Regions from separate parts of the Methylobacterium sp. TK26 genome, predicted to be linked through region 2. Evidence: riboswitches for the same ligand, from Rfam matches in the RefSeq annotation. Region 2 holds a riboswitch; the other holds the start of a gene.
The links. A riboswitch is a leader RNA that binds a small molecule or an ion and turns the genes downstream of it on or off. The one in region 2 is predicted to bind thiamine pyrophosphate.
Positions count from the first base shown of each region.

Region 1: another riboswitch for thiamine pyrophosphate. It lies ahead of thiC (phosphomethylpyrimidine synthase ThiC); the one in region 2 lies ahead of thiO (glycine oxidase ThiO).

Region 1 is NZ_CM143965.1:312,041-316,243, forward strand. It holds gene ACXJ1Y_RS01515 (flagellar protein FlaG) at 1-228, opposite strand, end outside; gene thiC (phosphomethylpyrimidine synthase ThiC) at 469-2,358, opposite strand; TPP riboswitch at 2,425-2,529, opposite strand; gene ACXJ1Y_RS01525 (HNH endonuclease family protein) at 2,644-3,015, shown strand; gene ACXJ1Y_RS01530 (PilZ domain-containing protein) at 3,023-3,268, opposite strand; gene ACXJ1Y_RS01535 (hypothetical protein) at 3,306-3,779, opposite strand; gene ACXJ1Y_RS01540 (transglycosylase domain-containing protein) at 4,032-4,203, shown strand, end outside.
Region 2 is NZ_CM143965.1:2,003,811-2,008,013, forward strand. It holds gene ACXJ1Y_RS09670 (thiazole synthase) at 1-711, opposite strand, end outside; gene thiS (sulfur carrier protein ThiS) at 715-927, opposite strand; gene thiO (glycine oxidase ThiO) at 924-2,141, opposite strand; TPP riboswitch at 2,210-2,340, opposite strand; gene ACXJ1Y_RS09685 (adenylate/guanylate cyclase domain-containing protein) at 2,369-3,628, opposite strand; gene rpoD (RNA polymerase sigma factor RpoD) at 3,698-4,203, opposite strand, start outside.

The DNA.
Region 1 (4,203 bases), 1.7 Mb from region 2:
GCCGGAGGTCGGATCGACCACCTGGAACACGATGGCGCTCGTGTCGACGTCGCGCACGAAACGCGCCTCGTGCGAGTCGCTGCCGATATCGACCTTCACCGCCGGCTCGAGGCTCTTCGTCGGCGTTTCGGTGTTCTCGGCCGTCTGAGGTGCCGGCGCGGCGGTGGCCGCCAGGGCGTCGATGCCCTGCGGCCCCTGCGAGACGGATGGGATGCTACGTATTTCCATGACAGGCTCCTACGATCCTGTGATGGAGGGATTGCATCATCGCGCCGTTAAGCAGCGCTTAATATGGGCATGCCTTCGCAGTCTTCGACAACGCCTTTGTAAGACGGGCTCAATATCCGGTAAAGGCAGCACCTCAATTTCACGCCATCTCACGCGATTGCAGTGCGCGAATGCTGACAAACCTGTCAGCGTCCTCGGCGATCCGGCGCGCCCGCCGGGTGACGGGCGCGCCGGAAGCTGTCACTCCGCCGCGTCGACGTAGAGCTTGCCGCCCTCGGCGAGGAATTCGCGCGACTTCTCGCGCATCCCGGCTTCGGCCTCGGCCTGCGACATGGCGGGGGCCTGGCCGATCACCTGGCCGGCCTCTTCCATCGCCAGCACCTCGGCGCGCAGATCCTGCGTGATCTTCATCGAGCAGAACTTCGGGCCGCACATCGAGCAGAAATGGGCGACCTTGTGGGCGTCCTTCGGCAGGGTCTCGTCGTGGTAGGTGCGCGCCGTATCCGGGTCGAGGCTGAGGTTGAACTGGTCCTCCCAGCGGAAGTCGAACCGGGCGCGGCTCAGGGCGTCGTCGCGCAGTTGCGCGGCCGGGTGGCCCTTGGCGAGGTCGGCGGCGTGGGCGGCGATCTTGTAGGTGATCACGCCGACCTTCACGTCGTCGCGGTCCGGCAGGCCAAGATGCTCCTTCGGCGTGACGTAGCAGAGCATCGCCGTGCCGAACCAGCCGATCATCGCCGCGCCGATGCCGGAGGTGATGTGGTCGTAGCCCGGCGCGATGTCCGTGGTCAGCGGGCCGAGGGTGTAGAAGGGCGCCTCGCCGCACTCGCGAAGCTGCTTCTCCATGTTCACCTTGATCTTGTGCATCGGCACATGGCCGGGGCCCTCGATCATCACCTGACAGCCCTTGTCCCAGGCGATCTTGGTGAGTTCGCCCAGCGTCTCCAGCTCAGCGAACTGCGCGGCGTCGTTCGCGTCGGCGATGGAGCCGGGCCGCAGGCCGTCACCCAGCGAGAACGACACGTCGTAGGCCCGCATGATGTCGCAGATCTCGTCGAACCGCTCGTAGAGGAACGATTCGCGATGCCCGGCGAGGCACCAGCGCGCCATGATCGAGCCGCCGCGCGAGACGATGCCGGTGACGCGCCGCGCCGTTAGCGGCACGTGGGCGAGGCGCACGCCCGCATGGATGGTGAAGTAATCGACGCCCTGCTCGGCCTGCTCGATGAGCGTGTCCTTGAAGACCTCCCAATCGAGCTTAAGCGGATCACCGCCCACCTTCTCCAGCGCCTGATAGATCGGCACCGTCCCGATCGGCACGGGCGAGTTGCGGATGATCCACGAGCGGATGTTGTGGATGTTGCGGCCGGTCGAGAGGTCCATGACCGTGTCCGCGCCCCAGCGGATCGACCAGACCAGCTTCTCGACCTCTTCGGCGGCCGACGAGGTGACCGCCGAGTTGCCGATGTTGGCATTGATCTTCACGAGGAAGTTGCGGCCGATCGCCATCGGCTCGACTTCGGTGTGGTTGATGTTGGCGGGGATGATCGCCCGGCCGCGGGCGATCTCGTCGCGCACGAATTCGGGGGTGATGAAGGCCGGCACCGCCGCGCCGAAATTCTCGCCATCCGCCAGGGCCGCCTCGGCCCGCTCCAGCATCTGCTCGCGGCAGAGGTTCTCGCGGTGGGCGACGTAGATCATCTCCTCGGTGACGATCCCGGCGCGGGCGAACTCGTACTGCGTCACCATCTGGCCGGGGGCGGCCTTGCGGAGCACCCGTTCGGCGGGGCAGGGGGCGACGAGCTTGTCGGCCGAGGCGAAGCCGTTGTCCTCCGGCTTGACGGCGCGGGGCTCGGCCGTGGCGTAACCGCGCGCGGCGATCCACGGGGCGCGGATCTGCGGCAGGCCCGCCGACAGGTCGATGCGGGCGTCGGTCTCGGTGTAGGGCCCCGACGGGTCGTAGACCCGCACCGGCTCTTCCTTCGGGTCGGTCAGCACGATCTCACGGAACGGGACGCGGATGTCCTCCCGGCCGCCGACGGTCGCGTAGACCTTGCGCGAGCCGGAGACCGGTCCCGTAGTCACGGTCTCGGGGCTTCCCTTCACATCCTTGGGCAGCACGGGTGCGTTCATTTGGCCTCTCCTGGCGCTGGAGCGGTCCAATTGCGTGACGACGATAGGGGTAAGGTGCGGCATCCCGAGGCCGCAGGTTCCCGTCCCTCCGCCGGTACGAACCGGATCAGGTTCAAGGGTCAGGGCGCTACGCCCAATCTCAGCCCGGTCTGGGCTCCCCTCGGAACGGTTCGAAACTCCGTGGTTTGCCGGATGTTGTCAATGCCGGCAGGCGAAACGCCCTAACACTCGGCTTTACTCTCCGATCTGCCGTCCCGATCCACCGAACTCGCCGGGAGACGAGGCTTGGGAAGACGCGAGCGCCTGTGGCGCGATGATGATCCGACGACCCACGGCCCCCAGGCGGCGGCGCCGGTCATCTGCCCGCTTTGCGAGAGGCCGATCCCACGCGGTGCGAAATCGAGCCTGCATCATCTCACGCCCAAGCTGAAGGGCGGCACCCACCGTGGCACGGTGCGTCTGCATCAGGTCTGCCATTCGGCGATCCATGCCCGCTACAGCGAGGCCGAGATCGCCCGGCGCCTCGCCGATGTCGAGGCCCTGCGGGCCGATCCAGAACTCGCCCGGTTCGTGGCCTGGGTGCGGACCAAGCCCGACGATTTCTACGCCCCGACGCGCATGACGCGGGACCGGCGGGCGGGAAAGCGCAAGGATTGAAGGGGCTTCACCCGGAGAAGGCGATGCCCGCCCGCTTGCCGCGCTGCCACGCGACGCTCGCCTCGCGCGATGCGGCCTCCGGGGCGAGGCGCACGCGCAACCGCTCCGGCAAATCCACGGCTTGCTCGATCTCGATCAGGGCGCCGGTCTCGGTGACGTCCCAGACGAGACAGCCGATCTCCCCCTCGCCGGTTTCCACGAACCCGAAGGTGAAGGCGTTGCGGCGATAGGCGCCGCGCCGGTCCTCGGACATGCCGTCTGCCTCTCCGCCCCGAACCGCCGACGCCGGCTCATTCATCGTCCGGCTCGCTGCGGTAGCGGCGGCGCTCCCGCGTATCGTCATAATCGTCGCGGCGCGGGCGATACTCGTCGCGGTCGACGTCGCGGCGCGGGCGGTACTCGTCGCGAAAGCGGTCGTCGTCCCGCGAGCGATACGCGTCCCGGTCGTCCCGGCGGGGGCGATCCCGGTAGCCGCCGCCCTCGTTGCCGGTGAGGCGCGGGGCATACCAGCAGGCCTTGCGCTGGTTGGGCGCCGGATCGCCGAAGCTCTGGACGTTGCACGCCACCGTGCCGCCCTGCGGGAAGGGACGGCCGTTGGTCTTGCCCGGCACCCCGAAATAGACGTTCGTCGGGTAAGGCATCCGGCAGACGCCGCCTTCCTCCGCACAGGCGATGGTGTTGACCGTATCGAGGCGGACCTGGGACCATGCCGGAAGGCTTCCGAGGCCGAGCCCGGCCGCCGCAACGAGAATGGCTACCCGCACGATAGTGCTCTCCCTGAAACGGGCGGCACCATACGGAGGGTCCTGCGCCGAAACCAGGGGCGGCGGGCCGGAACATTGGTCTGGCGAGCGCATCGCGGGCCGGGATACCGGGGCGTGCCGGTTATCTTAACGGCCCCTTAAACCGCCGCATTTACAGCGTCTCAGAACGCGTCCGCAGGGCCGCCGCGACGTCATGTCAACGTCCGGTTGCGCGGCCTCGCGCGCGGGCGAGCAGCTTCGTGACGGGTGTCGATGGCGCAGAAGCGTGGCAGAGCCGAGCCGAATTTCGATGTCCCGGAAGGGCGGATCGGCCAGCGCGGCGACCTCGACCTGCGCCTCTCCCGCGAGGATCGGGCCGGCGGCGGCGAGGCAGGGAGCAAGGAACGCGTGAGCAGGCAACCGGCGAAGCGGTCCTCCCCGTCCC
Region 2 (4,203 bases):
GTCGACGGCGCGGGCCATGGCGCGGGCCATCCGCACGGGATCGTCGGCCTTGGCGACGGCGGTGTTCACGAGGCAGGCGGCGGCACCGAGTTCCATGGCGATCACGGCATCGGACGCCGTGCCGATCCCCGCATCGACGATCACCGGCACGCCCGCCCGGCGGCAGATCAACTCGATGTTGGCCGGGTTGGCGACGCCCATGCCGGAGCCGATCAGCGAGCCCATCGGCATCACGGCGGCGCAGCCGATGTCTTCCAGCCGGCGGCAGACAATGGGATCGTCGTTGCAATAGGGCAGGACGGTGAAGCCCTCGTCCACGAGGTGGCGGCAGGCCTCGATCAGTTCGGCGACGTCGGGGTACAGGGTCTCGCGGTCGCCGATCACCTCGACCTTGATCCAGGTGGTGTCGAGCGCTTCGCGGGCGAGTTCTGCCGTCATGATGGCGTCGCGGGCGGTCTCGCAGCCGGCGGTGTTGGGCAGGAAGCGGCGGCCCTTGAGCAGGCTCACCGTGTCCGAGCCGTGTCCGCGCAGGGAGACCCGGCGGATCGAGGCGGTGACGACCTCGGCGTCGGACGCCTCGACCGCGTCGCGCATGATCGCCTGGGTCGGGTAGCCGGCGGTGCCGAGGAACAGGCGCGAGCCCAGGCGCACCCCGGCGATGACCAGGGCGTCGTCCTCTTCGGGGCGCAGCGGCGTGACGATGCTGTCCATGCTCTAGCCTCCCTGCATGGCGCGGACGATCTCGATGCGGTCGCCCGGCGTGATGGTGGTGTCCGCCCAGTCCTTCCGGCGCAGGACGCGGCCGTTGAGGGCGATGGCGATGCCCTGCGGCCCCTCGATCCCGGCTTCTTCCGCCTCGGCGGTGAACAGGGCCTCGACGGTGGCGGCTTCGCTCTCGCGGGGCTCGCCGTTGACGAAGAGCTTCACCGTGCGGCCCTCCTCGGCTCCGGTCGCGCGAAGCGCGCCAGGGTGAAGGCACGGGCCACGGCCGGCATGTCGCCCGTGGCCACGAGGTCGGCCACCGCATCGGCGGTGACGGGCGCCAGCAGATAGCCGTTGCGATGGTGGCCGGTGGCGACGACCAGCCCCGGTGCGATGGCATCGATGATCGGCGCGTCGTCGTCGGAGGTCGGGCGATAGCCGCTCCACACGGCCTCGACCGCCATCTCCTCGATGCCCGGCAGCACCCGCCGCGCGCCTTCGAGCAGGGCGTAGAGCCCGCCCGCCGTCACGCCCTCGCGAAACCCGCAATCCTCCACCGTCGCGCCGACGATGAGGTGCCCGTCGCTCTTCGGGGCCATGTGGACCTGCTCGGTCCAGACCATGCGCGACAGCGTGCCGGTCTGGCGCGTGGTCCGCAGGGCCAGGGCCTGCCCCTTCAGGGGGCGCACCGGCAGGGCGAGGCTGTCGGGCAGGAGCCCGCCCTCCCCGCTCCAGGCGCCGGCCGCGAGCACGATCATCTCGGCGGAAAGGCGCCCGGCTTCGGTCAGCACGCCGGTTACGCGGCCGCCCGACCAGTCGAGGCCGGTGACGGCCATGCGCTCGATGATCGTCACGCCCGCCGCCTCGCAGGCGCGCACCAGTGCCGCCATGACGAGGCGCGGATCGACCTGATGGTCGAGGGGGCATTGCACGCCCGCCGTCACCGAGGGGCGCAGCACGGGCTCAAGCCGGCGGATCTCGGTGCCGTTCAGCCACGTCGCGTCGAGGCCGGAGCGGCGCTGCAGATCGTAGCGGAAGCGCAGGCGCTCCACCTCGTCGCGGCCGACGGCGAGCACCAGCGTGCCGTCCGGCCGGTAGTCGATGGAGAGGCCGGAGGCGGCCTCGAGTTCGTCGCGGAAGCCGGGCCAGCGGGCGAGCGAGTCCATGGCGAGGGGCAGGAGCGGGTCGGAGCCGGGCTCATGCTCGGCGGCCGGCGCCAGCATGCCCGTGGCGGCGAGGCTCGCGCCGGAGCCGACGCTTCCCCGCTCGATCACCGTGACGGAGAGCCCCCGGGACGCAAGGCGCCACGCGCTGGCGAGGCCGATCAGCCCGCCGCCGATGACGGCGACATCCGCGCGCGCGGGCAGACCCGTCGTCCGGGCGTCGAGCCCCGGATCCAGGCGCTGTCCGATGGGTGAAACGGGCCTCGGAAGCCCCATGGCGACACTCCGCTTATCGGGCGGAGGGATGGGGCCGGATGCTTCGTGAAAAGCGATGGCCTGTCAGGACGACGGCCGCGGTCCAATCCCTACGCCGGTGTGAACCGGATCAGGTTCGAAGGATTTCCGCGCCGCAGGCCCGGTTAAGGGCATGCCATCGGTTTCTCAGCCCCTTGCCGGGGATCTCCCTGGAACAGAGGCAGATGTGGGCCCTCGCGCCGCCGGGGTCAATCCCGTTTGCGCGGCCGCAGGAACTTCGGCTTGAACACCGCCATCGGCTCCTCGAAGCCATGGAGCGTGTGGACGCCCACCGGCACCGGATCGCCCCACAGGAAGTCCACGAACGGCTTCGACATCAGAAGCTCCTCGCCGAGGCCCCGGTTGAGCTTGGCGAGCCGGCTCGCGAGGTTCACGTCGCGGCCGATCACTGTGAAGTCGAGGCGCGAGCCGGAGCCGACATTGCCGTAGGCCGCCTCCCCGTGGTGCAGGGCGATGCCCGCCTGGATCGGCACCGGGAACTGATGCAGGGCGTTCGCTTCGTCGATGGCCGCCAGGATGTGCTGCGCCGCCGTCAAGGCGCCCTTGGCCGCGCCGCCGAGGTCGTCTCCGCTCTCGCGAAAGATCGCCAGCAGTCCGTCGCCGAGGTACTTCAGCACCTCCCCGCCCTCGCCCTCGATGGGCGGGACGAGGCAATCGAAGAACACGTTGAGGAGGGCCACCGCCTCCTCCGGCGTCATGTCGGCGGAGATGCGCGTGTAGTCGCGCATGTCGGCGAACAGGATCGCGGAGCGGATGCGCGTGACCTGACCGCGCCGGATGTCGCCCGACAGGATCGCCCGGTGCGGCTCGTCGCCGACATAGACCCGCAGCACGTGGTCGAGCTGCTTGTTCAGCACCCGCATCTCCATCACCGCCGCGAGCGCGGGCATGATGAAGCGCAGGATCGCGATGTGCTCGCGCTCGAACCCCGTTGGGCACTTGGTGGCGAAGGTGATGCCGTTCTGCGTGCCGTTCGTGAAGAACAGCGGCGCGACGACGTAGTGCGTGAACCCTTCCGCCTTCAGGTCCGGAACGATGGCGTAGGCGTCGTCCGGCGTCTCGGAGAGGTCGAGGATCAGCCACCGGCCGGTCTGGTGGACCTCGGCGAAGGGGCTGCGGAGATAGGCTTCCTGCGAGCGGCTGCCGTGCGGGAAGAGCCGCACCGTGACGCCGCCGTTGCGCGTCCAGACCCGGCCGACGCCGGCATATTCCGAGTGCAGCGTGTCGATGGCGGTGGAGGCCCGGTCCACCGGAACGCCGATGTCGATCAGCCGCTCGGCGAGGCCTTCGAGCATGTGCTCGGCCTTGTCGATGCGGGCCCCCTCACCGAGCAGCCAGTCGCGGATGCCGACCGAGGGCTCCAGCGCGCCGAACGGGACGTCGCTGGTCTCGGAGCCGTCCGCATCGGCCGTCGGTGTTCCGGGCAGGGGCGGACGTCGTTCGAGCATGGCGCCAAGGTGGGATTCCGTCACGGCAAAGCAAGGCTTTGCCGTGAGCCGGCGGCACGGGCCGCCGACTCAGTTGTCGAGGAAGCTCCTGAGCTTCCGGCTGCGGCTCGGATGCTTGAGCTTGCGCAGCGCCTTCGCTTCGATCTGGCGAATGCGCTCGCGGGTCACGGAGAATTGCTGGCCGACCTCTTCGAGGGTGTGGTCGGTGTTCATGCCGATGCCGAAGCGCATGCGCAGCACGCGTTCCTCGCGCGGGGTCAGCGACGCGAGCACGCGCGTCGTGGTCTCACGCAGGTTCGACTGGATCGCCGCGTCGATCGGCAGGACGACGTTCTTGTCCTCGATGAAGTCGCCGAGATGGCTGTCTTCCTCGTCGCCGATGGGCGTTTCGAGGGAGATCGGCTCCTTGGCGATCTTCAGGACCTTGCGGACCTTCTCGAGGGGCATCGCCAGCTTTTCGGCCAGCTCCTCCGGGGTCGGCTCGCGGCCGATCTCGTGGAGCATCTGGCGCGAGGTGCGGACGATCTTGTTGATCGTCTCGATCATGTGGACCGGGATGCGGATGGTCCGCGCCT